4 regions of the Streptomyces sp. CA-251387 genome follow, and region 3 is predicted to be linked to each of the others. Evidence: riboswitches for the same ligand, from Rfam matches in the RefSeq annotation. Region 3 holds a riboswitch; each other region holds the start of a gene.
What was found. Region 3 has a riboswitch for cyclic di-AMP ahead of ACQEV2_RS31870 (M23 family metallopeptidase). Riboswitches for the same ligand answer to the same signal wherever they lie in the genome.

Region 1 (7,122 bases), 1.6 Mb from region 3:
AAGCACTGACACGGGAGGCACGAATCATGCAGGCACGGATGACCAACCCGGCGTACATCCTCTCCGGCGCGGGGAAGGGGATCGGCACCCTCCTCCAGGCGCTCGGCGAGGGCGGCCTGGCCCTGGAGCTGGCCGAGATCGTCGGGCTGCGCGCCAGTCAGATCAACGGGTGCGGCGCCTGTGTGCACGGCCACGCAGGCAACCTGCGCAAGGCAGGGGTAAGCGAGGAGCGGATCGACGCCGTCTCCGCCTGGCGCGAGGCGCCCTGGTTCACCGACGCCGAGCGGGCCGCGTTGCAGCTGACCGAGGCGATGACGAGGCTCGCGGACCGTTCGCACGAGTCGGTTCCGGACGCGCTGTGGGACGAAGTGGCCGACCACTTCGACGAGAAGGAGCTGTCGGCGCTGATTCTCACCATCGCCGTCATCAACATGTTCAATCGCATCAACACCACCATCAAGGAGCCCGCAGGCACCACGTGGGGGTGAAATCGCCACAAGCGGAAGGAAGTTGGTGAGGGAAAGGACAATGGCGAACAGGGCCGGGGGCAGAACCGGAACCCGGTCCGCAACCGGAACAGGTGTCAACACATGTGAACACAGCAGCCGTCCGGTTCGAGTCGAGTCGATGGGGCGTCCTGTCCGTATTCTCTGATCATGGCCGCACCTATCGCATATTCACTCATCGCCACTGACCTGGACGGGACCCTGCTCCGAGGCGACGACACGCTCTCGGACCGGTCCATCGATGCGCTCGCGCTGGTGGCGGCGGCCGGTGCGCAGCACCTCGTCGTGACGGGGCGCCCCGCGCCCAGAGTGCGGCCGCTCCTCGACGAACTGGGCGGTGGGGGGCTCGCGGTGTGTGGACAGGGCGCGCAGTTGTACGACGCCGGCGCGGACCGTCTGCTGTGGTCCGTCACCCTGGACCGGGAGTTGGCGGAGACCGCGCTCGGCAAGATCGAGGCCGAGGTGGGGCAGGTGTACGCGGCCGTCGACCAGGACGGCGTCGACGGGCTCACGCTCATCGAACCCGGGTACCTGATGCCCCACCCCACTCTGCCCGCCGTACGGGTCCGGCACCGCGACGATCTGTGGTGCGAGCCGATCAGCAAGGTGCTGCTGCGCCATCCCAGCCTCTCGGACGACGAGTTGGCGGCGACGGCGCGCTCGGTGGTCGGCTCCCTGGCCACCGTCACCATGTCGGGGCCCGGAACCGTCGAACTCCAGCCATGCGGCGTCACCAAGGCGACCGGTCTCGCGCTCGCCGCCGAGCATCTCGGCCTCGGGCCGCACGAGACCATCGCCTTCGGGGACATGCCCAACGACATCCCCATGTTCGACTGGGCCGCCCGCGGCGTCGCAATGGCCAACGCCCACCCCGAACTCAAGGCGGTCGCCGACGAGATCACCCTGTCGAACGAGGACGACGGTATCGCCGTCGTCCTCGAGCGACTCTTCGCGGGCAGTATGGCCGATTTCGCCCAGTAAGGAACCTTTGCCCGGCGAGGCTGGTTCTTTGCGTGGTCGGGCTATTGGGCCGGTTGCCGGCCTAGTAGGGGCCGTTCACGTTGTCGATCGAGCCGTACCGCGCGGCCGCGTAGTTGCACGCGGCCACGATGTTCGCGACCGGGTCGAAGGGGTCGTACACCGTCCCGGGCACGTGGTACGTGGCGAAGGTCGGGTCGATGACCTGCAGGAGGCCCTTGGACGGGGTGCCCGCGGCGGCGTTGGAGTCCCAGTTGTTGATGGCGGTGGGGTTGCCGGACGACTCACGCATGACATTGCGGTAAATGCCGTCGTATGACCCGGGAATTCCGTTCTGCGCCATGATGTCCAGCGCGTTGCGGATCCAGCCGTCGAGGTTGTTCGGGAACGTCTTCACGGAAGCCTGGGTGGCGCGGGCCACGGAGGACTTCTTGGCGGGGGCGGACGCCTTGCCGGCCGTCGTGCCGGCCTTCTTCGTCGCCCGGACCTTCAGGTCGAGGCCCGGGTGGATCAACCGGGGGTTGTCGCCGATGGCCTTGCGGTTGTCCTTGTAGAGCTGCCGCCAGCCGCCCTGGGCGTCGTACCTGTCCGCGATCCCGTAGAGCGAGTCGCCCTTCTTCGTGGTGTACGTGACCGACCCGACCTTCGCCGGTGCGGGGGCCTGGGCGGCGGGCTCTGCGGCGCTCGCGGTGGTCGCGCTGAGGAGCGGGAGGGCGAGAGCGGCCGTGCCGGTTCCGGCGGCGACGACGTGTCGGGTGAGCGGGTTGGTGCGGGGGCGGCGGTGCTTGCCTCGGGCCATGGCGCTGTTCCTCTCCGACGCCTGCGAGGTGAGCTGTCGGGTTCGGGCGGGAGATGCCCGGCCACGCCGCCCTGCGGCAGCGCGACTTCACCCCGAGCCGCTCCGGTGCGCCATCAAGGCGGCCGGTTCGGCGACTTACCTGGGTCCCCCGCTCCTGCCGTGCGTGTGTGAGTGCGTCGATGGATGACTCGGGCGGCGGCAGGATTCGGCGTCCGCCCGACTGAGCGGGAACGTATGCGAGAGCACATGCCCGGAACAAGTGCCAAGGTCGTCTGTCGTACCGGTTGACCATGGTCTGGTGTGTATGGGGTGCTTGATCCTTTGCGGTTGCCAAGTCTCAACTTGCGCTTGGGGCAAGGAGGTATGGGGTGTGCCGGGTTGGGGGCGTGGGGGCGGCCGCGTGACTCAACTCACTGGCGTCCACAAGGGCGGCATATCGGGCAATGAGTCCAACTCACCGTTAACCGACTGTCCGTGGAGTCCGTTTCTCCCGTGTCCGATGGAAAAGCACCTCTTCGTCCTGTCCGTGGATCGCCTTGCCAGGAAGTGCCGGGTGGTTCCCGCCGGTTTCAGGGTGAAGGTCGCGCGGTGACGCCTTCGGGTGCCCCAACGCCCCGGTGATGCCGCCCACTTCGAGGCTGAAGTGCCTCGATTGTGCATGTCGACCGCGAAGGGGAACCCGCCGTGCAGTGCGCGTCGTTGTCATGGTGATCGTCCGCGGCGCCGACCGGGATGGCCGTGCCGACCGTGGTGATCGTCTTGAGCGGCTCGGGCGGCTCGGGCGGCTCGGGCGGCTCGGGCGCGAGGGTCGCGGTCTGAGAGGGGTGACGCCGGCGTGCCTGGGTGGCGCCCCGGGAGGGTGAGGGTGCCCGAGGGGCGGAGGTGGAGGTGATGGGTCGGAGTGGCATGTGCATGCCGCCCGAGGTTGCGTCGGGGGGTGAGACATGAGGGTGCGGGGTGAGCGTGTCTCTGGGCCGGTCGGGGGAGGTGCGGGCGTCGCGGGGTGGAGGGCCGTTGCCTGGCTCGATGACGACGCGAGATCGGGGCGTAGGCGGATACTTCCCTATATGTCGATGGATGTCCGGCCTTATCAGGTGATCAAAAACATACCGGTCGTGATCCGATACCGCCCGTGGTGGACGGGTGGGCGGCATCGGTGATCGAAACGTGACCGGATACGCTGACTTGAGTGATGGCAGCGACCTATCGACAAACCGTGTAACCGCCAGTAGACACCAGCAGACAGGAGACCCCTCGTGACCGTCGTCGGGCCGTTCGGGCTGAGCGTGCGGGACCAGGCTCTGGAAGCCGATGTCCAGGCCGGATTGGCGGCTGTCGAGGAGGGATTGCTCGAAGCCACCAAGAGTGAGGTCCCCTTCATCACCGAGGCCGCCCAGCATCTGGTGCGAGCGGGTGGAAAGCGGTTCCGGCCCTTGCTGGTGATGCTCGCCGCCCAGTTCGGGGATCCGTATGCGCCGGGAGTCGTGCCGTCGGCGGTGGTGGTGGAGCTGACCCATCTGGCGACGCTGTACCACGACGACGTGATGGACGAGGCGGCGGTGCGGCGGGGCGTCGAGAGCGCGAACACCCGCTGGGGGAACTCGGTCGCCGTTCTGACCGGGGATTTCCTGTTCGCGCGGGCCTCGCACATCCTCGCCGACCTCGGGCCCGAGGCGGTGCGGGTGCAGGCCGAGGCGTTCGAGCGGCTGGTCACCGGGCAGATCCTGGAGACGGCGGGGCCGCAGGACGGGCGGGACCCTGTGGAGCACTACCTGGATGTGCTGAGCGGGAAGACCGGGTCGCTGGTGGCGGTGTCGTGCCGGTTCGGGGCGATGATGTCGGGCGCCGACGAGACGGTGGTCGATGTGCTGACCCAGTACGGGGAGCGGCTCGGGGTCGCCTTCCAGCTGGCGGATGACGTGCTGGACATCGCGAGTGACTCCCATGAGTCCGGGAAGACGCCGGGGACGGATCTCCGTGAGGGGATTCCGACGCTGCCGGTGCTGCGGTTGCGGGAGCGGGCCGAGCGGTTGGGGCTGGCGGAGGATGTCGCGCTGTGCGAGCTGCTGGACTCCGATCTGAGTGATGATGCGCGGCATGCGGAGGCGTTGGCCGCGTTGCGGGTGCATCCGGCGTTGGAGCAGGCTCGGCGGGACACGGTGCGGTATGCGGAGGATGCGCGGGCTGCGTTGGCGCCGTTGGCGGACCTTGATGCCAAGGCTGCGTTGATGGAGTTGTGCGACGCCGTGGTGCATCGGGCTGGGTAGGTTTTTCGCCCCCGCCGCCCCTACCCGTCCCATCCCCAGGGGCTCTGCCTCTTCGACCCCGGTTTCTGGGGCTGCTCGACCCCGGTTCCTGGGGGCTGCGCCCCCAGACCCCCGCTTCGGCCCTGAAGGGGCCTCGTCCTCACACGCCGGACGGACTGAACGGCGGCCCCAGAGGCCCTCCCCTGAGTGTGACGCGCATCACAAAGCTGGACTGAGTCCAAACTAAGATCGACTCCGTATTCATGCCCAGAAGCTGACGCAGGGGGCGTCGGCTGCACTACGGGGAGAAAACAGAATCATGGGCATGAACGCGACGTTCTCGAAGCGCCGTAAGAGCCTGATCGTCACCGCTGTCGCGGTGGCCGCCGTCGGTGGTGTTGCCGCCGCGGTGATTCCCGCATTCGCCGCCGGAGGCGACCGCGCTGACCACGCGGGCCATTCCGGAGGCGACGCGCAGGGGATCGTGAGTCAGAGTGGGACCGCCAGTGGTGGGGCCGTCAGTGGCGGCACCGGGGGCACCCTCCTCGCCGCAAGCCTTCGCGGGGCGAACGAGGTGCCCGTCCCGGGTGGGCCCGCCGTGGGGGACAAGGACGGAGCCGCCCTGCAGTTCGTGAAGCTCAAGGGCGACAAGGTGTCCGTCGCCGTCACCTGGCGCGGCACCGGCAAACCGACCGCCCTCCACCTCCACCGGGGCGCCAAGGGCACCAACGGCGGCATCAAGGTCGACTTCGGCGGCCTCCTCGGCAAGAGCAAGGGCCACAGCCTCACCGGCAGCGTCACCGTGAAGGACCCCGCCCTCCTCGATGCCCTGAAGACCGACCCGAGTTCGTTCTACGCCAACCTCCACACCGCCGAGTTCCCTGGCGGTGCCGTACGGGGTCAGCTCCACAAGGTCACCGTCGCCGAGTTCGACTTCCGCGACGCGCTCCACAACTTCCAGGCGTCCGTCATCAAGGGCAAGCAGATCTACGAGTGCAAGCCGGCCGAGGGCGGCGGGTACGCCTTCGCCCAGCGGGACGTCAGCGCCGTACTCGGCGGCCGTATCGCGCACTCCTTCGTCGCACCCAACTCCGGTACGCCGCAGTGGATCGCGCGGGACGGCAGCGCGGTGACCGGGTCCGTCATCTCCAGGACCCCGAACGGGGCCGGCAACATCCCCGAGCTCGACCTGAAGGCCACTCAGTCCGGCAAGCATCACGGCCTGCTCGCCGACACCGCCGAGATCCTGCGCCTCAACACCGTCGGCGGCGTCGCCCCGACCGGCTCGTGCAAGCCCGGCGCCATCGTCGGCGTGCCGTACCAGGCGGACTACGTGTTCATCAACGGCTAGCCCACGGAGCCACTCGCAGCCATCGGGAGCCATCCGGGGCCATTCGGCGGCGTCTCCCCGCACCGACCCCTACGGGTCGGGGGAGGCGCCGCCCCCATCTGTCATACCGCAGGTGTACGTGGAGTTGGCTCCGAAGGCTGACGAATCTCCCTGACTTATTTGGTCAGATGGAAACCACGGAAATCACCACTCCTCACCGATTCGGGTGAGAATGGCGGCTCAGGGGTGGACGAGTGCGGGGTCGTAAGACTCGCGGGCGAGCAAAAGAGAAGGACAGCCGCCGCCGACGACGGAGGTAAGGCACACATGGCACCGTACGCATCCGACGACAGTACGACCGCCGCGGAGGGCGACGACCCGCGCGACGACCTGCGCGCGGGACGGCGCAAGGCCGCGCGGTACGTCGTCCCGGTCGCGGTCGTGGGAGTCGCGGCGGCGACCATCGGGCTCGTCCCGGCGATCGCCGACTCCGGCGACCCGGACCTGCCGGAGATCACCGCGCAGCAACTCATCGAGAAGATCGCCCAGTCGGACGTACAGCAGATGTCCGGCACCTTCAAGATCACCACCGATCTGGGCCTGCCCGACCTGGGTGGACTGGAGTCGAGCCTCGCCTCAGGCGCCATGGGGTCGGGGTCGGGTGACGGATCGTCCGCCGATCCCACGGCCAAGCTCACCGAGCTCGCGTCCGGCACGCACACGCTGCGCGTCGCCGCCGACGGCCCGGACCGGCAGAAGCTCTCCCTGCTGGAGAACGCCGCCGAGTACAGCCTCATTCACAACGGCAAGGACGTCTGGGGCTACGACAGCAAGTCGAACGAGGTCTTCCACGGCACCGCCGAGGAGGCGAGGGGCGGGCAGGAGAAGGAAGACGTTCCCGCCACGCCCAAGGACTTCGCCGAGGAGGCGCTCAAGGCGGTCGACGACACCACGTCCGTCACCGTCGACGGCACCGCGCAGGTCGCGGGCCGGGACGCGTACCGGCTGCTCATCAAGCCGAAGCAGTCCGGGACCACGGTCGGCGCCATCACCGTGGCCGTGGACGCCAAGACCGGTATGCCGCTGAAGTTCACGCTGACCCCGTCGAGCGGCGGTGCGGCCGTGGTCGACGCCGGATTCACCCAGGTCAGCTTCGCCAAGCCGGCCGCCTCCACCTTCGACTTCACCCCGCCGAAGGGTGCGAAGGTCACCGAGGAGAGCGAGCTAGACGGAGCGGCTGCGGAGCACGGCTCCGCGAAGTCC
Region 2 (7,122 bases), 1.1 Mb from region 3:
CTCTCGCCTCAACTTCGATACTGACCCGTCGTTCAGTAACCGCGCGCAGCGGCGCAGCGCCCCTCCCCACCGGAGCCCCCATGACCACCCCACTCCTGTCGCTCACCTGGACCGACCACGTCACCGGCCGCCAGGGCTTCCTGGTCGTCGACCGGCTGGTGCGCGGCGTGTCCAGCGGTGGGCTGCGGATGCGGCCGGGCTGCACGCTGGACGAGGTCGCCGGGCTCGCCCGCGGCATGACCATGAAGGAAGCCCTGCACTACGACCCCGAGGCCCGCTACGTCCCCCTGGGCGGCGCCAAAGGCGGCATCGACTGCGATCCCCGGGACCCGGAGGCGTACGGGATCCTGGTGCGCTACCTGCGGAGCATGCGGCCGTACATCGAGAGTTTCTGGACCACGGGCGAGGACCTCGGCCTCTCCCAGGACATGGTCGACCGGGCGGCGGCCGAGGCAGGGCTCGTCTCGTCCGTCCAGGCCGTGTATCCGCTGCTCGACGACGAGGCCGGCGCCCGGCGGCGGCTCGCGGACGCGTTCGGGGTCGAGGTGGACGGCATGGGGCTCGACGAGCTGGTCGGCGGCTGCGGGGTCGCCGAATCGGTGCTCACGGCCCTGGACCGGGCAGAAGTGCCGTACTGGAGGACCCGCGTCGCGGTGCAGGGCCTCGGGACCATGGGCGGCGCCACGGCGCGCTTCCTCACGCGCGCGGGGCTCACCGTCGTGGCCGTCGCCGACATCAAGGGCACCATCGCCAATCCGGCGGGCCTCGACGTCGAGGCACTGCTCGCGGCGCGGGACCCGTACGGCACGGTCGACCGCGCCGCGCTGCGCCCCGGCGACCGCGAACTGCCGGGCGACGCCTGGCTGTCGGCCGAGGCGGAGGTACTGGTGCCGGCAGCCGTCTCCTACGCGATCGACGCGGCGAACCAGGGGAGAATCACGGCCCGTTGGATCGCCGAGGCGGCCAACATGCCCGTACGGCCCGAGGCGGAGGAGCTGCTCGCCGAGCGGGGCGTCACGGTACTGCCGGACGTCGTGGTCAACTCGGCCACCAACGCCTGGTGGTGGTGGACGCTGTTCGGCGACATCGGCGCGGACGCGGACGAGGCCTTCGCCCACACGCGACGCTCCATGCGCGCCCTGACCGACCGCACTCTGGCCCGCGCCGAAGCCGACGGAACGACGCCCCGGGCCGCCGCGCATGCCATCGCGGCGGACCGGCTGCCGGTGATCGCCGAGCGGTTCGGCTGGCACCGGTGACGCCATCACCGCGCGCGATAGGGGTGCCCCCTCTGGGGAGGTACGCGCCAGGCGCCACCCAGGCGGGCGGGAATTCGCCGACAGGGCCTAGGGTGACGAAGTGGCAAGAGTGCGGTTGAGCGTGGCGGAGCGGCGTGAGGAGTTGCTGCGGGCCGCCGTGGAGCAGATAGAGGCGCGGGGCGTGGCAGCGGTCAGGATCGCCGACGTGGCCTCGGCGCTCGGGGTGAGCAACGCGCTGGTGCTCTATCACTTCGCCACGAAGGAGAAGCTGGTCGCGGCCGCGTTCACCCATGCGGCCGAGGGCGACCTGGCCCGGTTGCGCAGACTCCTCGGCCGCCGTACGACGGCGCTGCGCCGGCTGCGGGCGGCGGTGCGCTGGTACGCGCCGACCGGACAGGCCAAGGGCTGGCGGCTGTGGATCGAGGGCTGGGCGGCGGCGCTGCGCGAGCCCGCACTGCGGCAGGTCACACGGGAACTGGACCGGCAGTGGAAGGCCGCCCTCGCCGAGGTCATCGCCCAGGGCGTGGCCGCGGACGAGTTCCGCTGCCCCGACCCCGCCGGCACGGCCCTGCGCCTCACGGCTCTTCTCGACGGGCTCGCCGTACAGCTGACGTCGTACCCGGGCGCGGTGTCACGCGCGCGTGCCCAGGAGTGGGTGGACGAGGCACTCGCCCGGGAACTCGGGCTGAAGCGGGAGGCGTTGACAGCGTCGGCGCGGTGAGGTCGCCTATCGCCGAGCGGTCGGTCCCCCACGGACACGGCAGCCGTGTGGGCGTTCACCACGGCCACGGCCAGCCGCGTGGGCGTTCATCACAGCCACGACAGCCGCGTGGGCCACGCCCCCGAACAGGACGCGGCCCACACCAACGACCACTAACGACGCACCGTCTCAAGCCACCGATTCGATCCGCATCTTGATGTCGTCCGGCGACAGCGCTCCCTTGGCCGTCACATGGTCGCCCGACGACTCGCCCCGCAGACGCCGCCCGATCCACGGCACCAGGTACTCGCGCGCCCAGTGGACGTCGTCCCGGCGGATCTCGAGGGTGCCACGGGGCGGAAGCGGCGGCCAGGGCTGGTCCGGGTCGGCCGGGACCTCCAGGCCGAGGACCTGCCCCGCGCGGAGCGCCACGCGCGTGTGCCCCTCGGGAGAGAGGTGCAGCCGGTCGTCGTCCCAGGCCCGGCGGTCCTGGATGGTTTTCAGGGACCACAGGTCGAGCACGGGGCAGCCGTACCGGTCGGCGATGGCCCGCACATGGCCGTTGTAGGTGGCGATCTTGCCGCGCAAATGCTTCAGCACGGGTACGCCACGGGTGTCGAAGCCGGTCGTCACCATGACGGTGCCGACCGCGGAGGTGAGCCGGGCGATCGCCCGCTCGAAGCGCTCGGCCACCTCGTCGGGGTCGGTGCCGGGCCGGATGATGTCGTTGCCGCCCGCGCAGAACGAGACCAGGTCCGGGGCCAGTTCCACAGCCTGCGGGAGCTGGTCCTCCACGATCTGGTCGAGCAGTTTGCCGCGCACGGCGAGGTTGGTGTAGTTGAAGTCGCCCTCGGGCCGCCGGTCCGCGAGCAGCACCGCGAACCGGTCGGCCCAGCCGACGAACGCCCCGTCGGGGCCGGGGTCGCCGACGCCCTCGGTGAAGCTGTCCCCCACCGCGACGTACGACCCGATCTCTGATCTGCTGTCACTCTTCGAATCGCCTGCCACACGGGCATGATTCACCTTTGAATGTGACTTACGCGACCGTAAGGAAGGGTTGACGGGCGGTGAGATAAGCCACTCCTAAAGTGTTGGCCAAACCTGGAATAAGCCTCTGATCAGGGGCGTTTTAGGCTCAACCGCCACACCCGGAAGTCGCTGATCCGGAAGTGGCTCCATACGGTCCGGAACGCGAAGTGCCCGCTGCGGTAAGGCTCTTGGTCGACGTAGTCGAAGACGAGCCGTCCGTTGTTCCACCACCGCACGGTCGACCCGTCGGAGACGACACGGACCCGGTTGGGCTGGTTGGGCACCAGCAGCGGCTCGGTGTAGTCGTAGATCAGCGGGCGGGCTCCGACCTCGCCGACGTACCGGCGCAGTCGCGTCGTGGTGTTGTAGTTGGCGCCGTAACCGGCGTAATAGGTCTTGAGGTAGTCGTACTCCGCCAGCGCACCGCCCCGCTGCGTGGCGAACAGGTCGTCCGGGGAACGGACGTCGGTGGCGTTCCAGAAGTTGTTGAGGTCGGACACACGGTCGTTGGCCCCGCCTTCCGACACGGCGGTGGCCGTGTACTCAAGGAGGTACGGCCCTTCGAGGCGTCTCCTGAACCACACCGTGGCACCGCTCGGCACGTCGATCTCCAGCACACCGCGCGACGCGGTGATCGTGCCGCCGTCCTGCAACTCGGTCACCCACTGGGCGAGGCCATGGCGGAAGTCGTCGTGGGCGATGAGCCGGCGGTGGGACGCGGCACCCGCCGCGCCCGCGGGAGCAAGTGCGCCCAGGGCGGCCCCAGCCGCGAGGATTCCGAATGCTCTGCGCGTGGTCGTCACGAACGGGACTCCTTCATAGGGGCGTTGACCTTAGAAAGCGCTTGCAGCGGCTGAGCGGAGATCACTCTTCCCCATCACCCCCTTCCTGTCGACACCCCGGACACGCCGAAGGCCGGACCCGGGGATCAGGGTCCGGCCTTCGGCGGCGTGTCAGGCGATGGGAGTCCCCCCGCTCGAGCGAAGCCGAGAGCGGGGGAGTCGGCGCGGGTCAGCCGATGGCGACGCCCTTGGAGCGGAGGTAGGCGACCGGGTCCACGTCCGAGCCGTAGTCCGGCGTGGTGCGGATCTCGAAGTGCAGGTGCGGGCCGGTCGAGTTGCCGGTCGAGCCGGAGAGGCCGACCTGCTGACCCGCCGTCACGGTCTGGCCGGCCGAGACGGAGAGCGAGGACAGGTGGCCGTACTGCGCGTAGTAGCCGTCGGCGAGCCGGATGACGACCTGGTTGCCGTACGCGCCGGCCCAGCCGGCGGAGACGACGGTGCCCGCGCCGACCGCCTTGAGCGGGGTGCCGGTAGCGGCGGCGAAGTCGACGCCGGTGTGGTAGCCGCTCGACCACATGCTGCCCGCCACCTTGTACGCGGTGGCGACGGAGGCCGCGGAGACGGGGGCGCTGAAACCACTGGCGGGGGCGGTGTCGGCGCTCTCAGCGGCCTTGGTCGTCTTAGAAGCGGAGGACTTCGCGGCGGACGAGTCCGACGACGACTTCGAGGACGACTTCGAGGACGACTTCGGGGACGAAGAGGAGGACGACGGCGAGGACTTGGGGGCGCTCGTCGCGGCCTTCTGGCCGCCGATCGTGAGCTTCAGACCCGGGTGGATCAGCGACGGGTCCTCGCCGACGGCCTCGCGGTTGTCGGCGTAGAGCTTCTTCCAGCCACCGCTGACGTTCTGCTCGTCGGCGATCTTCGAGAGATAGTCGCCGACCTTCACCGAATAGGTCCGCACACCCGTCTTCTTCTCGGTGGCCTCCTTCTCGGCCGCCTTCTTCTCGACGACCGGAAGGGACTGAACGGCCTTTTCCGAAGCGGACTGCGAGGGAGCGGCATGGGCGCCGGTGGCCCCGAAGAGCGGGAGGGCGAGAGCGGCGCCGCCGGTTCCGGCGACGGCGATGGAGCGGGTGAGGCGCGGGGACTTCGGGCGGCGGTGCTTACCCTTCGCGGGCATGGCGAATTCCTCTCCGGCGCCTGCGAGGTGAGCTGTCGGGTGCGGGCTGGAGATGCCCGGCCGCGCCGTAACGCGGCTTTACCCCTAGCCTGTTCCGGAGACCGGAACAGGCGGTTGTACCTGTGGGTCCCCCGCTCCTGCCATGGTCGGGTGAGTCGGTGCGGGCTCCGGTCGGCGGCAGGATTCGGCGTCCGTCCGGATTGGTGGCGAACGTAAGCGAGGAAGACGCACGGGAACAAGTGAGAGGTTCCGTCCGAATGCGTTCCTGTTGATCCCTTGTGGGAATTCCCGGTCACCCTGAGTGAATTATCGGCGCGTCGCCCGGCACAAAACCCCTTGAAAATCACGTGAATTACGTGAACATGACGGGCGACGCTCGGTCACGAATATGACGCTCCTCACGTGACGCCGCTCCAGCTTTCCTCAATCCAGAGCGAGTTGGAATGAAGGCACCAATTCGGACAGAACAACTAGATGCGACGCAGTCGGATAACTGCCGCATCAAGGTCGCCGTGCAATCCGGTACGCAGTCCGTGATGCAGCAATACGGCACCTCTGTGAACTTCGCCCGTTTCGCGGCATTCGTACGATGCTGTCGGGTCGAGCCCCCTCAGCCGCAGCGCCGGTACGGCCTCGCCGTAGCTCTGCGCCTGGAGCCAGGCGAGGACGACGGTCTCGTCACCGAGGACGTACTGCACCGCGCTCAGCCCACCCCGCGGAGGCCGCAGCCGGTACAGATCCCCGCGCTGCACGAGGGGCCGGATCTCCTTGTAGAGCTCCACCCACTCCCGGGCCTCGGCAAGCTCCGCCTCGGTCCACTGCGTGAGGTCGCCGCCGACGCCGAGCACCCCGGCCATGGCACTCACGAACCGGAAGCGCAGCGAGCTGACCCGGCCGTTGAGCTGGTTGTTCGGACTGTCGGTGACCCACGCCGCCATGACCCGCGCCGGATGGATCTGGCTGAAGCCGTGCTGGATGGCGAGCCGGTCGAGCGGGTCGGTGTTGTCGGACGTCCACACCTGGTCCGTACGGCTCAGCACGCCCAGGTCGATCCGGCCGCCACCGCCCGAGCAGGACTCGAAGGCGACGCCCGGGTGAGCGGCGCGCAGCCGGTCCAGCAAGGCGTAGAAGGCGTGGACGTGGTCCACCCAGAGCCGCTGCGGGTACGGCTCGCCGGGCCAGCCCGCGTCGGTGAAGCAGCGGTTGAAGTCCCACTTCACGTAGTCGATCGGGGCGCTGGAGAGGAGCCCGTCGAGCTGGTTCCAGAGGTACTCCTGGACGTCTTCGCGGGCGAGGTTCAGTACGAGCTGATTGCGGAATTCCGTCCGCTTTCGTCCGGTCTGGTACTGCACCCAGTCCGGGTGGGCGCGGTACAGCTCGCTGTCCGGATTGACCATTTCCGGCTCGACCCAGATGCCGAACTGCATGCCGAGGGCGTGCACATAGTCGGCGAGCGGCTTGAGGCCGTTCGGGAAGCGGTCCGGGTTGGGCGTCCAGTCGCCGAGTCCGGCGCGGTCGCTGGTGCGCGCCCCGAACCAGCCGTCGTCCACGACGAACAGCTCGACACCGATGGCCGCGGCCCGCCGCGCGAGGGTGCCCTGCTGCTCCTCGGAGATGTCGAACTCGGTCGCCTCCCAGGAGTTGAACAGCACGGGCCGGTCCTGATCGGCGTCAGGGATCACATGGGCGCGCTGATAGGCGTGCCAGGCCCGGCTCGCGCCCCCGAAGCCGCCGTCGCTCCACAGCCCGGCGAAGACGGGCGTCACGAACGACTCGCCCGCCGCCAGCCGCAACAGACCCGAGTCGTCGTATCCGGCCCCGCCGGTGATCTGCACGCGCGCGTCCGGCAGCTGGGCCACCGCGATCCGCCAGGACCCCGACCAGGCGAGGGCGCAGCCGTACACCTCACCGCGCTCCTCGGTGGCGTCGGTGTCGAGCGCGACCCATGGCAGGAGCGGGTGCCCGGTGTGGCCGCGGCGGCTGCCGAGGACCTTCTCACCGTAGGTGAGGGACGACTGCGTCAGCCGGGACTCCGCCGCCCAGCGTCCGTGCAGCTGCGACAGCCGCCAGTCCTCGCGGTCGGGCAGGGTCCAGGTGGCGGAGTCGGCGCGCAGCAGCTCCAGGTCGGGCCCCTGGTTGTCCAGGGTCACCCAGCGTTCCACGACGTCG
Region 3 (7,122 bases):
ACTTGGTGAGACGGCGCAGCGGCGTGTCGAGGATGTACTGGGTCTGCACCTCGGACAGGGAGAAGCGCTCCATCAGGCGTTCCTTCGCCTGCGCGCTGTTCTCGCTGGAGCGGATCAGGCGGATGACCTCGTCGATGTCGACGAGCGCCGTGAGCAGGCCCTCGACCAGGTGCAGGCGGTCGCGCCGCTTGCTGCGTCGGAACTCGCTGCGGCGCCGTACGACCTCGAAGCGGTGGTCGAGGTAGACCTCCAGGAGCTCCTTGAGGCCCAGGGTGAGGGGCTGGCCGTCGACCAGCGCGACGTTGTTGATACCGAAGGACTCCTCCATCGGCGTCAGCTTGTACAGCTGCTCCAGGACCGCCTCCGGCACGAAGCCGTTCTTGATCTCGATGACCAGGCGCAGGCCGTGCGCGCGGTCGGTGAGGTCCTTGACGTCGGCGATGCCCTGCAGCTTCTTCGAGCCGACCAGGTCCTTGATCTTGGCGATCACCTTCTCCGGGCCGACCGTGAAAGGCAGCTCGGTGACGACGAGGCCCTTGCGGCGCGCCGTCACGTTCTCCACGGACACCGTGGCGCGGATCTTGAACGTGCCGCGGCCCGTCTCGTACGCGTCCCGGATGCCGGAGAGGCCGACGATCCGGCCGCCCGTGGGCAGGTCGGGGCCGGGGACGTACTTCATCAGGGCGTCCAGATCCGCGTTCGGGTGGCGGATCAGGTGGCGGGCGGCCGCGATGACCTCGGCGAGGTTGTGCGGCGGCATGTTCGTGGCCATGCCGACCGCGATGCCGGAGGCGCCGTTGACCAGCAGGTTCGGGAAGGCGGCGGGCAGGGCCACCGGCTCCCGCTCCTGGCCGTCGTAGTTGGGGACGAAGTCGACGGTGTCCTCGTCGATCGACTCGGTCATCAGACTCGTCGCCGCGGCCTGCCGGCACTCGGTGTACCGCATGGCGGCCGGCGGGTCGTCGTTGCCCAGCGAGCCGAAGTTGCCGTGGCCGTCGACCAGCGGGACGCGCATCGAGAAGGGCTGGGCCATGCGCACCAGGGCGTCGTAGATCGACGCGTCGCCGTGCGGGTGCAACTTACCCATGACCTCGCCGACGAGGCGGGCGCACTTCACATAGCCGCGGTCGGGGCGCAGGCCCATCTCGTTCATCTGGTAGACGATGCGACGGTGCACCGGCTTGAGACCGTCGCGGGCGTCCGGCAGGGCGCGGGAGTAGATGACCGAGTACGCGTACTCGAGGAAGGAGCCCTGCATCTCGTCGACGACGTCGATGTCGAGGATCCTCTCCTCGTACGAGTCGTCGGGCGGCGGGGTCTTCGTGCTGCGGCGGGCCATCGCTGCCGGCTCCTTAAGTTTCTGGTCGCTCGAGCGTTTGACGGGTCTGACGCGGACCATTGTGGACCGCGGCACTGACAACCACCGACCAGGATCCGATGTTGGGGTCCCGCCCGGCGTGCGAGAAGTGTCGCTCACGGCCCTGTCCTCCCGCGCAGAACCGGGAGGATTCGCCATCAACCATCCCCACCATCATGGCGCTTGGCACCGGCAGGACAGCTTGCGTAAAGGGCACCGGTGCCGATCTTCGGCTTCGGGGGCCGACCGCATCCGTGCGTTCGGACCCGGCGGAGGCAAGTCCGCGCCGCGTGACCGTTCACTCCCCGGAGTGATCGCCGGGTACCGGGCCCGGGGCCGCCGAGGAGGGCGTACCGGCACGGCGTTGTGACCGGGAACTTCGCCGACCCTTCGGACGCTGCATACAGTGGCAGGAGCTGAGCACGAACTGCTCGACACAACGCAGTGCACTTGACCGGAAGGACACCTTGCCCATGGGTCACACGGCCACACCGGAGGCACAATCCGGCGGCCTCACCGCGACGGAGCACCGCCTGGCCAACGGCCTGCGGGTAGTGCTCTCCGAGGACCACCTCACGCCGGTCGCGGCGGTCTGCCTCTGGTACGACGTCGGCTCCCGCCACGAGGTCAAGGGCCGTACCGGACTCGCCCACCTCTTCGAGCACCTGATGTTCCAGGGCTCGGGAAGCGTGAAGGGCACGGGTCACTTCGAGCTCGTCCAGGGCGCGGGCGGCTCGCCGAACGGCACCACCAGCTTCGAGCGCACCAACTACTTCGAGACCATGCCCGCCCACCAGCTGGAGCTCGCGCTGTGGCTGGAGGCCGACCGCATGGGCAGCCTCCTGGTGGCGCTCGACCAGGAGAACCTGGACAACCAGCGCGACGTCGTGAAGAACGAGCGCCGCCAGCGCTACGACAACGTCCCCTACGGCACGGCGTTCGAGAAGCTGACCGCCCTGTCGTACCCCGACGGACACCCGTACCACCACACGCCGATCGGCTCGATGGCCGACCTGGACGCGGCCAGTCTGGAGGACGCCCGCGCGTTCTTCCGCACCTACTACGCGCCCAACAACGCCGTCCTGTCGATCGTCGGCGACATCGACCCGGAGCAGACGCTCGCCTGGGTCGAGAAGTACTTCGGCTCCATCCCGGCCCACGACGGCAAGCCCGAGCCGCGCGACGGCTCGCTGCCCGACATCATCGGCGAGCAGCTGCGCGAGGTCGTCGAGGAGAACGTCCCCGCGCGCGCGATGATGGCCGCCTACCGGCTCCCCAAGGACGGCACGCGCGAGTGCGACGCGGCCGACCTGGCGCTGACCGTCCTCGGCGGCGGCGAGTCCTCCCGCCTCTACAACCGGCTCGTACGGCGCGACCGTACGGCCGTCGCGGCCGGGTTCGGCCTGCTGCGCCTGGCCGGTGCGCCCTCCCTGGGCTGGCTGGACGTGAAGACCTCCGGCGACGTCGAGGTGCCCGTCATCGAGGCGGCCGTCGACGAGGAGCTCGCCCGCTTCGCCGCGGAGGGCCCGACCGCCGAGGAGATGGAGCGCGCCCAGGCCCAGCTGGAGCGCGAGTGGCTGGACCGGCTCGGCACGGTCGCGGGCCGCGCCGACGAACTGTGCCGGTACGCCGTCCTGTTCGGCGACCCGCAGCTCGCGTTCACGGCCGTACAGCGCGTCCTCGAGGTCACCGCCGAGGAGGTGAAGGCCGTCGCCAAGGCCCGCCTGCGCCCCGACAACCGCGCGGTGCTCGTGTACGAGCCGGTCGCCGGCGAGGCCGAGGACCTTCAAGCCGCCGCCGACGGGGCCGCCCCCGCCGGGACCACCGACGAGAACGAGGAGTCGGCGCAGTGACCGAGCTCGCCAGCATGGAGTTCCACCCGCAGCCCCAGGCCGGCGAGGCCCGGCCCTGGGCGTTCCCGGCGCCCGAGCGCGGCAAGCTGGACAACGGCCTGACGGTCCTGCGCTGCCACCGCCCCGGCCAGCAGGTCATCGCCGTCGAGGTGCTCCTGGACACCCCCCTGGACGCCGAGCCGAAGGGCCTCGACGGCATCGCCACGATCATGGCGCGCGCCCTGTCCGAGGGCACCGACAAGCACACCGCCGAGGAGTTCGCCGCCGAGCTGGAGCGCTGCGGCGCCACCCTCGACGCCTACGCCGACCACCCCGGCGTCCGCGTCAGCCTCGAGGTGCCCGTCTCCCGTCTGCCGAAGGCGCTCGACCTGCTCGCCGACGCCCTCAGGGCGCCCGCCTTCCACGACGCCGAGGTCGAGCGCCTGGTACGCAACCGGCTCGACGAGATCCCGCACGAGCTGGCCAACCCCTCGCGCCGCGCCGCCAAGGAGCTCTCCAAGGAGCTGTTCCCGGCGACCTCGCGCATGTCCCGCCCGCGCCAGGGCACCGAGGACACGGTCGCGGGCATCGACTCCGCGGCCGTACGCGCCTTCTACGAGCGGCACGTGCGCCCCGCCACCTCCACCGTGGTGGTCGTCGGCGACCTCACCGGCGTCGACCTCGACGCCCTGCTCGGCGACAGTCTCGGCACCTGGACCGGTTCCGCGGCCGAGCCGCGGCCCGTCCCGCCGGTGACCGCCGACGACACCGGCCGCGTGGTCATCGTGGACCGTCCCGGCGCCGTCCAGACGCAGCTGCTGATCGGCCGCATCGGCCCCGACCGGCACGACCGCGTGTGGCCCGCGCAGGTGCTCGGCACGTACTGCCTCGGCGGCACCCTCACCTCCCGGCTGGACAAGGTCCTGCGCGAGGAGAAGGGCTACACCTACGGCGTGCGCGCGTTCGGGCAGGTCCTGCGCTCCGCCCCGGACGGCACGGGCGCCGCCATGCTCGCCATCAGCGGCTCCGTCGACACCCCGAACACAGGTCCCGCGCTGCAGGACCTGTGGACGGTGCTGCGCGGCGTCGCCGCCGAAGGGCTCACCGACGCCGAGCGGGACTTCGCCGTGCAGAACCTCGTCGGGGTGGCACCGCTGAAGTACGAGACGGCCGCCTCCGTGGCGAACACGCTGGCCGACCAGGTCGAGCAGCACCTGCCCGACGACTACCAGGCGACGCTGTACCAGCAGCTCGCCGCGACGGGCACCGTCGAGGCCACCGCCGCGGCCGTGAGCGCGTTCCCGGTGGACCGTCTGGTGACCATCCTCGTCGGCGACGCGGCCGAGATCCGGGAGCCCGTCGAGGCGCTCGGCATCGGCGAAGTCACCGTCGTGGCAGCCGAGTAGCGGACAGGCGCAGCGCCGCGCGACGGCACGCGTGTAGGGGCCCTGGTGACGGAAGAGTCACCAGGGCCCCTTTATGCCCGAATTGAGGGAGAGGTTGCCTGTCTGGCCTGTGGGATGCGCTACAAAAGCCGTGATCCGTTTGGGGATTGAAAGTTGCCCCGTTTAGCGTCTTCCGGGCTGTCCGTCAGGCAGTGCGCCGCACCCGCGGCACCGGACAGCCATCGCCGAGTCCCCGTACGGCGCGAGCCAGGGGAGCCGGGGACCCACCGTAGTCCCTGGGGTGAATCGGACGCCCACGCGCAGGCGAGGGGGTCCGTAGGAGACCTTCCTGCTCCGAACCCGTCAGCTAACCCGGTAGGCGAGAGGGAAGGAAAGGACCAGCCACTTCATGGCGTTCACTTGCGCCACCGGGAAGCTCACCGAGAAGAAGCGTCCCACCGGGAAGCACCGCCGGCCCAGCCGGTTCGAGCGCACCACGGCCCGCGCGGCCGGCGTCGCCGCGCTCACCGCCACCGGCGTCATGGGCACCCTGGCCGCCCCGGCGCTCGCCGCCGAACCGGCCGCGGAGCAGACGGGCCTCATCCCCGTCATCACCGTCGACAACTCGATCGCCGACCAGATCGACGCCCAGGCCGCCGCACAGGAGCAGGCCGCCAAGGAGGCCGCGGCCCTCAAGAAGGCCGCCCAGGAGGCCGCGCGCAAGAAGGCGGCCGAGAAGGCCAAGAAGGAGCGCGAGGCCAAGGAGCGCGCCGCCCGCGAGGCCGAGCGCAAGCGCCTGCTGTCCTACGCCGCCCCCATCGCCGGCTCGTACATCTCCACCGGCTACAAGGCCGGCGGCGCCGTCTGGTCCTCCGGCAGCCACACCGGCGTCGACTTCCACGCCGCCAGCGGCACCTCCGTCCACGCGGTCGGCGCCGGCACCGTCGTGGAGGCCGGCTGGGGCGGGTCGTACGGCAACCAGGTCGTGATCAAGATGAACGACGGCACGTACACCCAGTACGGCCACCTGTCGTCCATCGGCGTCTCGGTGGGCCAGACCGTCACCCCCGGCCAGCAGATAGGCCTGTCCGGCGCCACCGGCAACGTCACCGGCCCGCATCTGCACTTCGAGGCCCGCACGACGCCGGAGTACGGCTCCGACATCGACCCCGTCGCCTACCTCCGCTCGCACGGCGTGAACGTCTGACGCCTCACTCCGCGTCTCACCGAGGCCCGCCTCACGAGGCCCGCTCACGAAGCCCCAACTCGAAGCACCGCAACCCCGAAGCCCCGCCTCCCCGAGCCGGGGCTTTCGGCGTTTCTGAGACGATCCGCTGTCCAAAAAATATCCATGGATTCCGGCCCGCCGTCGGAAATTCCGGCCGGTTGCCATAGAGTCACTCAACACACGTCATTCGTCGACGTTTCACGGGGATTAAAGCGGAGGTCGGTCATGCGTATTCCGGCGCACTCGGTATGCACGGCGATCCGGGACGACATCGTCGCCGGTGTCTACGAGCGTGGCAGCCGGCTCACCGAGGAACTCCTCGCGCGCCGCTACGGCGTCTCCCGCGTCCCCGTGCGGGAGGCCCTGCGCACCCTGGAGGCGGAGGGCTTCGTGGTGACCCGGCGGCACGCGGGCGCGTGCGTCGCCGAACCGACCGAGCAGGAGGCCTCCGACCTGCTGGAGATGCGCGGCCTCCTGGAGCCGCTCGGCGCCTCCCGGGCCGCCCAGCGGCGCACCGAGGCCCATCTGAAGGTGCTGCGCGGCCTCGTCAGGCTCGGCCAGGAGCGGGCCAGGAGGGGAAACAGCGACGACCTGCGCTCCCTGGGCGGCTGGTTCCACGAGACGCTGGCCCAGGCCTCCGGCAGCCCCGCCCTGACCTCGATGCTGACCCAGCTGCGCCACAAGATCGCCTGGATGTACGCCGTGGAGTCGCCGGCCAATCCCGTGGAGTCCTGGACCGAGCACGGCGCGATCGTGGACGCGGTGGCGCGCGGAGACAGTGAGCGCGCCCGGGCGATCACGGCGCAGCACACCGAGCGCGCGATCTCCGCGCACCGGCTGCGGTTCGGCTCCGTCGGTGATCGCGCGGAGCGTGTGAGGAATTCGCAACATCCAGTAAACATGCCGAGCCTGCGGCATTAACACGGGCGCCGTATACAAAGAGGGGATATTCGGCGGCGGAGAATTTCCGCTGCCCTTTTTCGGGTCCGCAGTGAATTTCCCGTGGCCGCCTGCTCGAAAACAGCGAAGCCGCGTCGACCGGAAAGGCCGACGCGGCTTCACCGCTTGCCGCGGAGATCCGCTCAGGTCATTCAGACCGTCTCGGGCAGCTCCTCGAGACCCTCGGAGACCAGCTTCGCCAGACGGTCGAGGGCGGCGTCCGCACCCTCGGCGTCGGAGGCGAGGACGATCTCCTCGCCGCCCTGGGCGCCCAGGCCCAGGACAGCCAGCATGGAGGCCGCGTTGACGGGGTTGCCGTCGGCCTTGGCGATCGTCACCGGGATACCTGCGGCCGTGGCGGCCCGGACGAAGATGGAAGCG
Region 4 (7,122 bases), 1.4 Mb from region 3:
GCCTGCCCGTCATCTGGGTGCGGCTCGTCTTCGTCGGCCTGTTCATGGCGGACGGCCTCGGCGCCCTGCTGTATGCCGCGTTCTGGTTCTTCGTGCCGCTCGGCGTCGGCGGCGTCGACGCACAGCGGCCATCGCCCTTCGCCACCGAGACCGCGGCCGACGGCCGCCGCAGACTCGTCGCCCGCAAGCCGGACAAGGGGCAGATCGTCGCGCTGCTCCTCATGGTCGTCGTGGCGATGGTCTTCGTCGGCAGCGTCGACCTGGGCAATGGTGCCAAGGCCTATCTCCTGCCCGCCGTCCTCGTCGGCGCGGGCGTCGCCCTGGTCTGGCGCCAGGCGGACAACGCCCGGCGGGCCCGCTGGATGGAGGCCGGGAAGCGGCGACGCACCCTCACCCTGCTGCGTGCCGCGGGCGGCGTCGTCCTCGTCACGGCCGGTGTCTCCGGCATCTTCGTGCTGCAGGGCTCCGCCGCGCACCTCGGCTCCGTCCTGCAGGCGGCCCTGGCGGTCCTCGTCGGCATAACGCTCCTCGCGGGGCCGTACCTGGTCCGGATGACCCAGGACCTCTCCGAGGAGCGCCTGATGCGCATCCGCGCCCAGGAGCGCGCCGAGGTCGCCGCGCACGTCCATGACTCGGTGCTGCACACCCTGACCCTGATCCAGCGCAACGCGGAGAACGCCGGCGAGGTCCGCCGCCTCGCCCGGGCCCAGGAGCGCGACCTGCGCACCTGGCTCTACAAACCCGAGGGCACCGGCAAGGACGAGGCCGACGAACCCGCCAACCTCGCCGACGCGGTCCGGCGCAACGCCGCCGAGATCGAGGACAAGCACGGCGTTCCGATAGAGGTCGTGGTCGTCGGCGACTGCCCGCTCGACGAGAAGATCGGCGCACAGATGCAGGCCGCGCGCGAGGCGATGGTGAACGCCGCGAAGTACGGTGGCGAGGGCGGCGCCGTGCAGGTCTACGCCGAGGTGGAGGGGAAGACCGTCTTCGTGTCCGTCCGGGACCGCGGTCCGGGCTTCGACCTCGATTCGATACCCGCCGACCGCATGGGTGTCAGAGAATCGATCATCGGCCGCATGGAGCGCAACGGCGGCACGGCCCGGCTGAGGGCGGTGCCCGGCGGTGGTACGGAGGTCGAGCTGGAGATGGAGAGGGCGGAGAAGACGTCATGAGCGACCCGACCGAGGCGAACGAGCCTGTGGAGTCGACCGGCGGGGGCGCGGGCGAGCGGCACGTGCGCGTGGTCCTCGTCGACGACCACCGCATGTTCCGTACGGGAGTCCAGGCCGAGATCGGCCGGACCGAGCAGACCGGCGTCGAGGTCGTCGGCGAGGCCGCGGACGTCGATCAGGCGGTCACGGTCATCACCGCGACCCGGCCCGAGGTCGTCCTCCTCGACGTGCACCTCCCGGGTGGCGGCGGCGTCGAAGTGCTGCGCCGCTGCGCCGCGTTGATGGCGGACACGGAGCAGCCCGTGCGCTTCCTCGCGCTCTCCGTCTCGGACGCGGCGGAGGACGTGATCGGCGTGATCCGGGGCGGTGCGCGCGGGTACGTGACGAAGACGATCACCGGCACGGATCTGGTCGACTCCATCTTCCGGGTCCAGGAGGGCGACGCGGTGTTCTCGCCCCGCCTCGCCGGGTTCGTACTGGACGCCTTCGCCTCCACCGACGCCCCGCCCGTCGACGAGGACCTCGACCGCCTCACCCAGCGCGAGCGGGAGGTGCTGCGGCTGATCGCCCGTGGCTACGCCTACAAGGAGATCGCCAAGCAGCTCTTCATCTCCGTCAAGACGGTCGAGTCCCATGTCTCGGCGGTCCTGCGGAAGCTCCAGCTGTCCAACCGGCACGAACTGACGCGGTGGGCGACGGCCCGGCGCCTGGTCTGAACCCGGTCCCGGTCTGCTCGCTCACACCACCCGGGTGGCGCCCGCGAACGGCATCTCGTCGAGCGGGGCCACCCGGACCGGTGCCGACGGGTTCGGGGCGTGGATCATCTGGCCGTTGCCGATGTAGAGGCCCACATGGCTGATGCCGGAGTAGAAGAACACCAGATCGCCCGGGAGGAGTTCGGAGCGGGAGACACGGCGTCCGGCGTCGATCTGGGCATACGTCGTACGGGGCAGGGAGAGGCCGGCCGCGCGGTAGGCGGCCTGGGTGAGGCCGGAGCAGTCGAAGGCGTCCGGACCGGTCGCGCCCCAGACGTAGGGGCTGCCGAGTTTGGAGTAGGCATACGAAATGGCGGCCGCAGCCCGTGAGTTGGGGGCCTGTGCGGCGGCGGAGCCGGGGACTGCCAGGGCGTCGCGGGCGCTCGTCGAGGAGCGTGCGGCGCGGCTCGCGCTCCCCTGGAGCTGGGCGCGCTCCTCGGCGGTCAGCCGGGCGAGCAGCCCCCGGGCCGTGTCCAGCTTGCCGGTGATCGTGTCCTTGTGGCGGTGCAGTTCGGCCTGGCGGGACTTCAGCGAGGTCAGTTCGATGCGTGCGGCGCCGCGCAGCTGCTCGATCTCCCGCAGCTGCTCGCGGATGCCGGCGACGGACGCCGCCTGCCGGTTGCCGGCGCGTTCGGCGAACTCCGCTCCGTCGAGGTAGCGGTCGGGGTCGTCCGAGAGCGCGAGCTGAAGGGCCGGGTCGAGACCGCCGTCGCGGTACTGTGCCGCCGCCATCGAACCCAGCGCGTCCCGCGCCGAGTTGAGCTTCTCCGTCCTGCGCGCGGCCTCATCCTGCAGGGTCCGGATCCGCCGCTCGGCCGCGTCCGCCTTCTCCTTCGCGCCGTTGTACTTCTCGGTGGCGACTTCCGCCTCCTGGTACAGCTTGTCCACCTTCGCCTTGACCTGCGCCGGTGTCAGCTGTGGTTCGGCATGTCCGGTCCCGTCGAAGCCGGTTGCGCTCGCCGCGCCCGCCAGGGCGATCGTCCATGCCGTGCGGGCCGTACTGCCGCCGACCGAGCGCTGACGGGGCTTTCGATGCGCTGCCACGTGGACTGCACGTCCTTTCCTGCGACCGCCTGGTCCCGCTGCGTCTGCCAGAGCGGCGGACGTATCACCGCCCCGGGAGAACGGCGGCGTATGAGCGCCTGGGGGAGCGGACGTACGACCGCCCCGGGGTGGGTTACGCGTCCGGCGGCGGCCCACACAGGGGGAGCGGGACGCCGCCGGACTTTTCTCGGCGGTGGTGTCCGACTGCCGCCCCTGGCCCGGGCGGCGGTGGGGAGCCGGTCACCTGGTGGAGGACGCTAAACCTCACCGTGTCGGGTCGGTGACGCGTTGTGCGGAAGTGCCGGGAGCGGACCGGGGGATGACCGTAAGTGAGCGTGATCCCGGAACGGGGGCGTCGGGTCAACGCGGGGTGATGACCGATGTGGCGGTTTCGGGGGTCGCCGGGAATGGGGGGTGCTATGGGGCGCATATATGCAGCGGATTAGGCTCCGGCTTCATGGACGTACTCATCCATCTCTTCGTCGGCCTGCACATCATCGGTATCGCCGCGCTGCTCGGTGGTTTCCTCACGCAGATGAAGGCGATGGGTCAGGGCACCGCCCGGTTCGTCCCCGCCATGCTGCACGGAGCCGTGACCATGCTGGTCACCGGGGTGATCCTCGTCGGGCTCAACCAGGCGGACGATCAGTCCGTCAACAACATCAAGATCGGCGTGAAGCTGGCGCTGCTGATCGTGATCCTCGGGCTCGTGTACGTGAAGCGGGACGAGGAGAAGGTGGAGAAGGGCCTCTTCGGGCTCGTGGGGCTGCTGACCGCGGCGAACGTCTTCATCGCTGTTCTGTGGACCTGACCTCGGTCTCGAGGGCGGTTCCTGGCCTGGTTCCGGGGCCGGCCCCGGAACCACGTCCGGTGTAGGTCCGTGCCGCCTCTGCGATGGCCACGCGCGCGTGCGGAAGCAGTGGGCCACGCGCGCGTGGGTGAACGTCAGGCCGGGCGGACCACGCTGTGGATCGACGACTCTCCGTCGTAGTAGATCGACTCCTCACGGACGTACGCGCCGGGCTTCGGGGCGTGGATCATCATGCCGTTGCCGATGTAGAGGCCCACGTGGGTGACGTCGTCGTAGAAGAAGATCAGGTCGCCGGGCTGCGCGTTGGAGAGGGGGACCGTGGTGCCGGCGTTGACCTGGTCGTAGGTGACGCGGGGGATGTCCACGCCGGCGGCCTTCCAGGCGGCCTGGGTGAGGCCGGAGCAGTCGTAGGAGTCGGGGCCGGTGGCGCCCCAGACGTACGGCTTGCCTATCTGGGCGCGGGAGAAGGCCAGGGCCTTCTCGGCCTTGGTGGCGTACGAGGAGTCCGTCGCGGATGAGTCCGACGTGCTCGAGTCGGACGGCTGCTCGGTGCTCTCCTGCTGCTGGGCGGCCTCCTGGCGCCGGCGCTCCGCCTCCGCTTGCTGCCGGGCCAGCTCCGCTGCCTTGCGTGCGGCTTCCTCCTGCTTGCGCTTCTCGATCGCGGCGAGGCGTGCCTTTTCCTCCGCCGTCAGCTTCGAGAGGAGTTCCCGCGCGTCGGACAGCTTCTGCTGGACCGTGGACTTGGCCTTCTGCAGGTCGTTCTGCGACTCGGTGAGCGTCTCGAGGCTCTGGGTGGCCTCCTGACGCTTCTTCATCGTCGTGGACTGCTGCGTGAAGTAATCGTCGACCGCTTCCTTCTGACGACCGGTCATACGGTCCATCAGCTGGGTCTGGTCGAAGTAGTCCTGCGGAGTGTCCGCCAGGAGGAAGGTCGCGGTGTCGGGGGCGGCGGCTCCCGTGCGGTACTGGGCGGCGGCGTTGCGGCCGAGCTCCTCGCGTGCGTCGTTGAGCTCCTGGGTGCGCTTGGCGACGTCGTCCAGGAGGGTGTCGACGCGCTTGCGCTGCTTCGCGGTCTTCTCCTTGGCCGCGTTGTACTTCTCGGTCGCCGACTCCGCCTGGCGGTAGAGGTCGTCGACCTTCTTCTCGACCTCTTCGAGGCTCGGCTTGTCGTCCGTGGAGGGGCTCGCGTTGGCCGTCTGGGACAGCAGGGCCACGGAGGTGAGGGCCGCCGTGGCGAGGGCGGGGGTCCGTATGCCTGCTACGCGTGTCCCTGCGGGACGCGACTTGCGGTGCGACGCCAAGGGAGGCGACTCCTTCCGTGCTCCGCCTACCGAGTTAGCTGTCGGGTTCGGGCGGGTGGTTCCGGAAGGGTTGCCCTACGGCCGGTCCCGGGAGGGAAGTCCGGCCGATTCACCCCGGGTTCGGTGGGTCCCCGGCTCCGGTCGCAGTGCGGCGTACCGGACTCGGCGGAGGCCGTGCGGCCCGGCGACGTTCGCCGGTGGGGGTCGTACGGCCTGCCCGGCACGGTAGCCAACTCGTGTGGCCCCTGTGAAGGTTGATGTTCGATATGCCCGATACATTTTCGTGACCTTGAGTCAGAGCGTCGCCGATCACGATGGGTGACGGTGTGTTTGTGGTGATTTGAGGTCTCTGGGGTATGTGGCGGCGTATACGCCTGTCTGGGCGGCTTGTGCCATATTTAAGTCTTGATCACGGGCCGTGGCAGGGTGGTTCTGCAGGGTGAGATTCCGTCGGGTGGGCGGGTTTCGGAAGATCATCGGGCTCGGAAACAGGCGATGTTCTCAGGGCGGCGGCGGGCTGTCAGTGGGGCGCCCTAGACTCGGAGAGCGATGAGCAGCCTCTTTGACGACAGCTTCCTGGCGGACCTCCAGGCCCCACGGGCCCACGAGGAGGAATCCCCGCCACCGCCCGAGGACGATCACTCTCCGGAACCGGTTCCGGACGATCTGTTCGGCGGGAAGTTCGACGTGCCTCCGGACCGGGACGCCTACTACCGCGACGGCGCCCCGCGCCCGGCCATCGACGCGGCCGCGCTCCTGGAAGGGCTGAACGACAACCAGCGCGCCGCCGTCGTCCACTCCGGCAGTCCGCTGCTCATCGTGGCCGGCGCGGGGTCCGGCAAGACGCGTGTGCTCACCCATCGCATCGCCCATCTGCTGGCGGAGCGGAATGTGCATCCGGGGCAGATCCTCGCGATCACCTTCACCAACAAGGCCGCGGGCGAGATGAAGGAGCGCGTCGAGCAGCTCGTCGGCCCGCGGGCGAACGCGATGTGGGTGATGACCTTCCACAGCGCGTGCGTGCGCATCCTGCGGCGGGAGAGCAAGAAGCTCGGGTTCACGTCGTCGTTCTCGATCTACGACGCCGCCGACAGCAAGCGGCTGATGGCGCTCGTGTGCCGGGATCTGGATCTTGATCCGAAGCGGTTCCCGCCCAAGTCCTTCAGTGCCAAGATCAGCAACCTGAAGAACGAGCTGATCGACGAGGAGGACTTCGCGGCGCAGGCGAGCGACGGCTTCGAGAAGACCCTCGCCCAGGCCTATGCCTTGTATCAGCCGCGGCTGCGCGAGGCGAACGCCCTCGACTTCGACGACCTGATCATGACGACGGTCAATCTGCTGCGCGCCTTCCCGGACGTCGCCGAGCATTACCGCCGCCGCTTCCGGCACGTCCTGGTAGATGAGTACCAGGACACCAACCACGCCCAGTACGCGCTCGTGCGCGAGCTCGTCGGTACCAGCGAGCACCCGGTGGACGTGCCGCCGAGCGAGTACGACATCCCGCCCGCCGAGCTGTGCGTCGTGGGTGACGCCGACCAGTCGATCTACGCCTTCCGCGGCGCCACCATCCGCAACATCCTCCAGTTCGAGGAGGACTACCCGGACGCGACGACGATCCTGCTGGAGCAGAACTACCGCTCGACGCAGACGATCCTCTCCGCCGCCAACGCGGTGATCGAGCGCAACGAGTCGCGTCGGCCCAAGAACCTGTGGACCAATGCGGGTGCGGGGGCGCGGATCACGGGCTATGTCGCGGACACCGAGCACGACGAGGCGCAGTTCGTCGCCGACGAGATAGACCGCCTCACGGACGCGGGCGAGGCGAAGGCCGGGGACGTCGCCGTCTTCTACCGGACGAACGCCCAGTCCCGTGTCTTCGAAGAGGTCTTCATCCGCGTCGGCCTGCCCTACAAGGTCGTCGGGGGGGTCCGGTTCTACGAGCGCAAGGAAGTCCGGGACGTGCTGGCCTACCTGCGGGTGCTGGCCAACCCCGAGGACTCCGTGCCGCTGCGGCGGATCCTGAACGTGCCCAAGCG

Region 1: it holds a riboswitch for cyclic di-AMP, as region 3 does, so the genes downstream of both, ACQEV2_RS24905 (LysM peptidoglycan-binding domain-containing protein) here and ACQEV2_RS31870 (M23 family metallopeptidase) in region 3, are expected to answer to the same signal.
Region 2: it holds a riboswitch for cyclic di-AMP, as region 3 does, so the genes downstream of both, ACQEV2_RS36435 (LysM peptidoglycan-binding domain-containing M23 family metallopeptidase) here and ACQEV2_RS31870 (M23 family metallopeptidase) in region 3, are expected to answer to the same signal.
Region 4: it holds a riboswitch for cyclic di-AMP, as region 3 does, so the genes downstream of both, ACQEV2_RS25880 (NlpC/P60 family protein) here and ACQEV2_RS31870 (M23 family metallopeptidase) in region 3, are expected to answer to the same signal.

The regions. Positions count from the first base shown of each region.
Region 1 covers NZ_JBNJMJ010000001.1:5,545,027-5,552,148, forward strand. Annotated here, with positions in the region: gene ACQEV2_RS24895 (carboxymuconolactone decarboxylase family protein) at 27-488, shown strand; gene ACQEV2_RS24900 (HAD family hydrolase) at 657-1,487, shown strand; gene ACQEV2_RS24905 (LysM peptidoglycan-binding domain-containing protein) at 1,549-2,283, opposite strand; cyclic di-AMP (ydaO/yuaA leader) riboswitch at 2,289-2,472, opposite strand; gene ACQEV2_RS24910 (polyprenyl synthetase family protein) at 3,540-4,550, shown strand; gene ACQEV2_RS24915 (CHRD domain-containing protein) at 4,855-5,880, shown strand; gene ACQEV2_RS24920 (LolA family protein) at 6,187-7,122, shown strand, end outside.
Region 2 covers NZ_JBNJMJ010000001.1:8,209,850-8,216,971, reverse strand. Annotated here, with positions in the region: gene ACQEV2_RS36455 (Glu/Leu/Phe/Val dehydrogenase dimerization domain-containing protein) at 81-1,259, shown strand; gene ACQEV2_RS36450 (TetR/AcrR family transcriptional regulator) at 1,360-1,980, shown strand; gene ACQEV2_RS36445 (SGNH/GDSL hydrolase family protein) at 2,149-2,967, opposite strand; gene ACQEV2_RS36440 (DUF6250 domain-containing protein) at 3,078-3,791, opposite strand; gene ACQEV2_RS36435 (LysM peptidoglycan-binding domain-containing M23 family metallopeptidase) at 4,000-4,953, opposite strand; cyclic di-AMP (ydaO/yuaA leader) riboswitch at 4,958-5,116, opposite strand; gene ACQEV2_RS36430 (alpha-galactosidase) at 5,424-7,122, opposite strand, start outside.
Region 3 covers NZ_JBNJMJ010000001.1:7,109,756-7,116,877, forward strand. Annotated here, with positions in the region: gene ACQEV2_RS31855 (DNA gyrase/topoisomerase IV subunit A) at 1-1,339, opposite strand, end outside; gene ACQEV2_RS31860 (M16 family metallopeptidase) at 1,831-3,210, shown strand; gene ACQEV2_RS31865 (M16 family metallopeptidase) at 3,207-4,595, shown strand; cyclic di-AMP (ydaO/yuaA leader) riboswitch at 4,808-4,971, shown strand; gene ACQEV2_RS31870 (M23 family metallopeptidase) at 4,984-5,781, shown strand; gene ACQEV2_RS31875 (GntR family transcriptional regulator) at 6,028-6,723, shown strand; gene ACQEV2_RS31880 (HPr family phosphocarrier protein) at 6,894-7,122, opposite strand, start outside.
Region 4 covers NZ_JBNJMJ010000001.1:5,740,854-5,747,975, forward strand. Annotated here, with positions in the region: gene ACQEV2_RS25860 (ATP-binding protein) at 1-1,175, shown strand, start outside; gene ACQEV2_RS25865 (LuxR C-terminal-related transcriptional regulator) at 1,172-1,891, shown strand; gene ACQEV2_RS25870 (NlpC/P60 family protein) at 1,913-2,974, opposite strand; gene ACQEV2_RS25875 (hypothetical protein) at 3,432-3,785, shown strand; gene ACQEV2_RS25880 (NlpC/P60 family protein) at 3,920-5,086, opposite strand; cyclic di-AMP (ydaO/yuaA leader) riboswitch at 5,095-5,250, opposite strand; gene pcrA (DNA helicase PcrA) at 5,636-7,122, shown strand, end outside.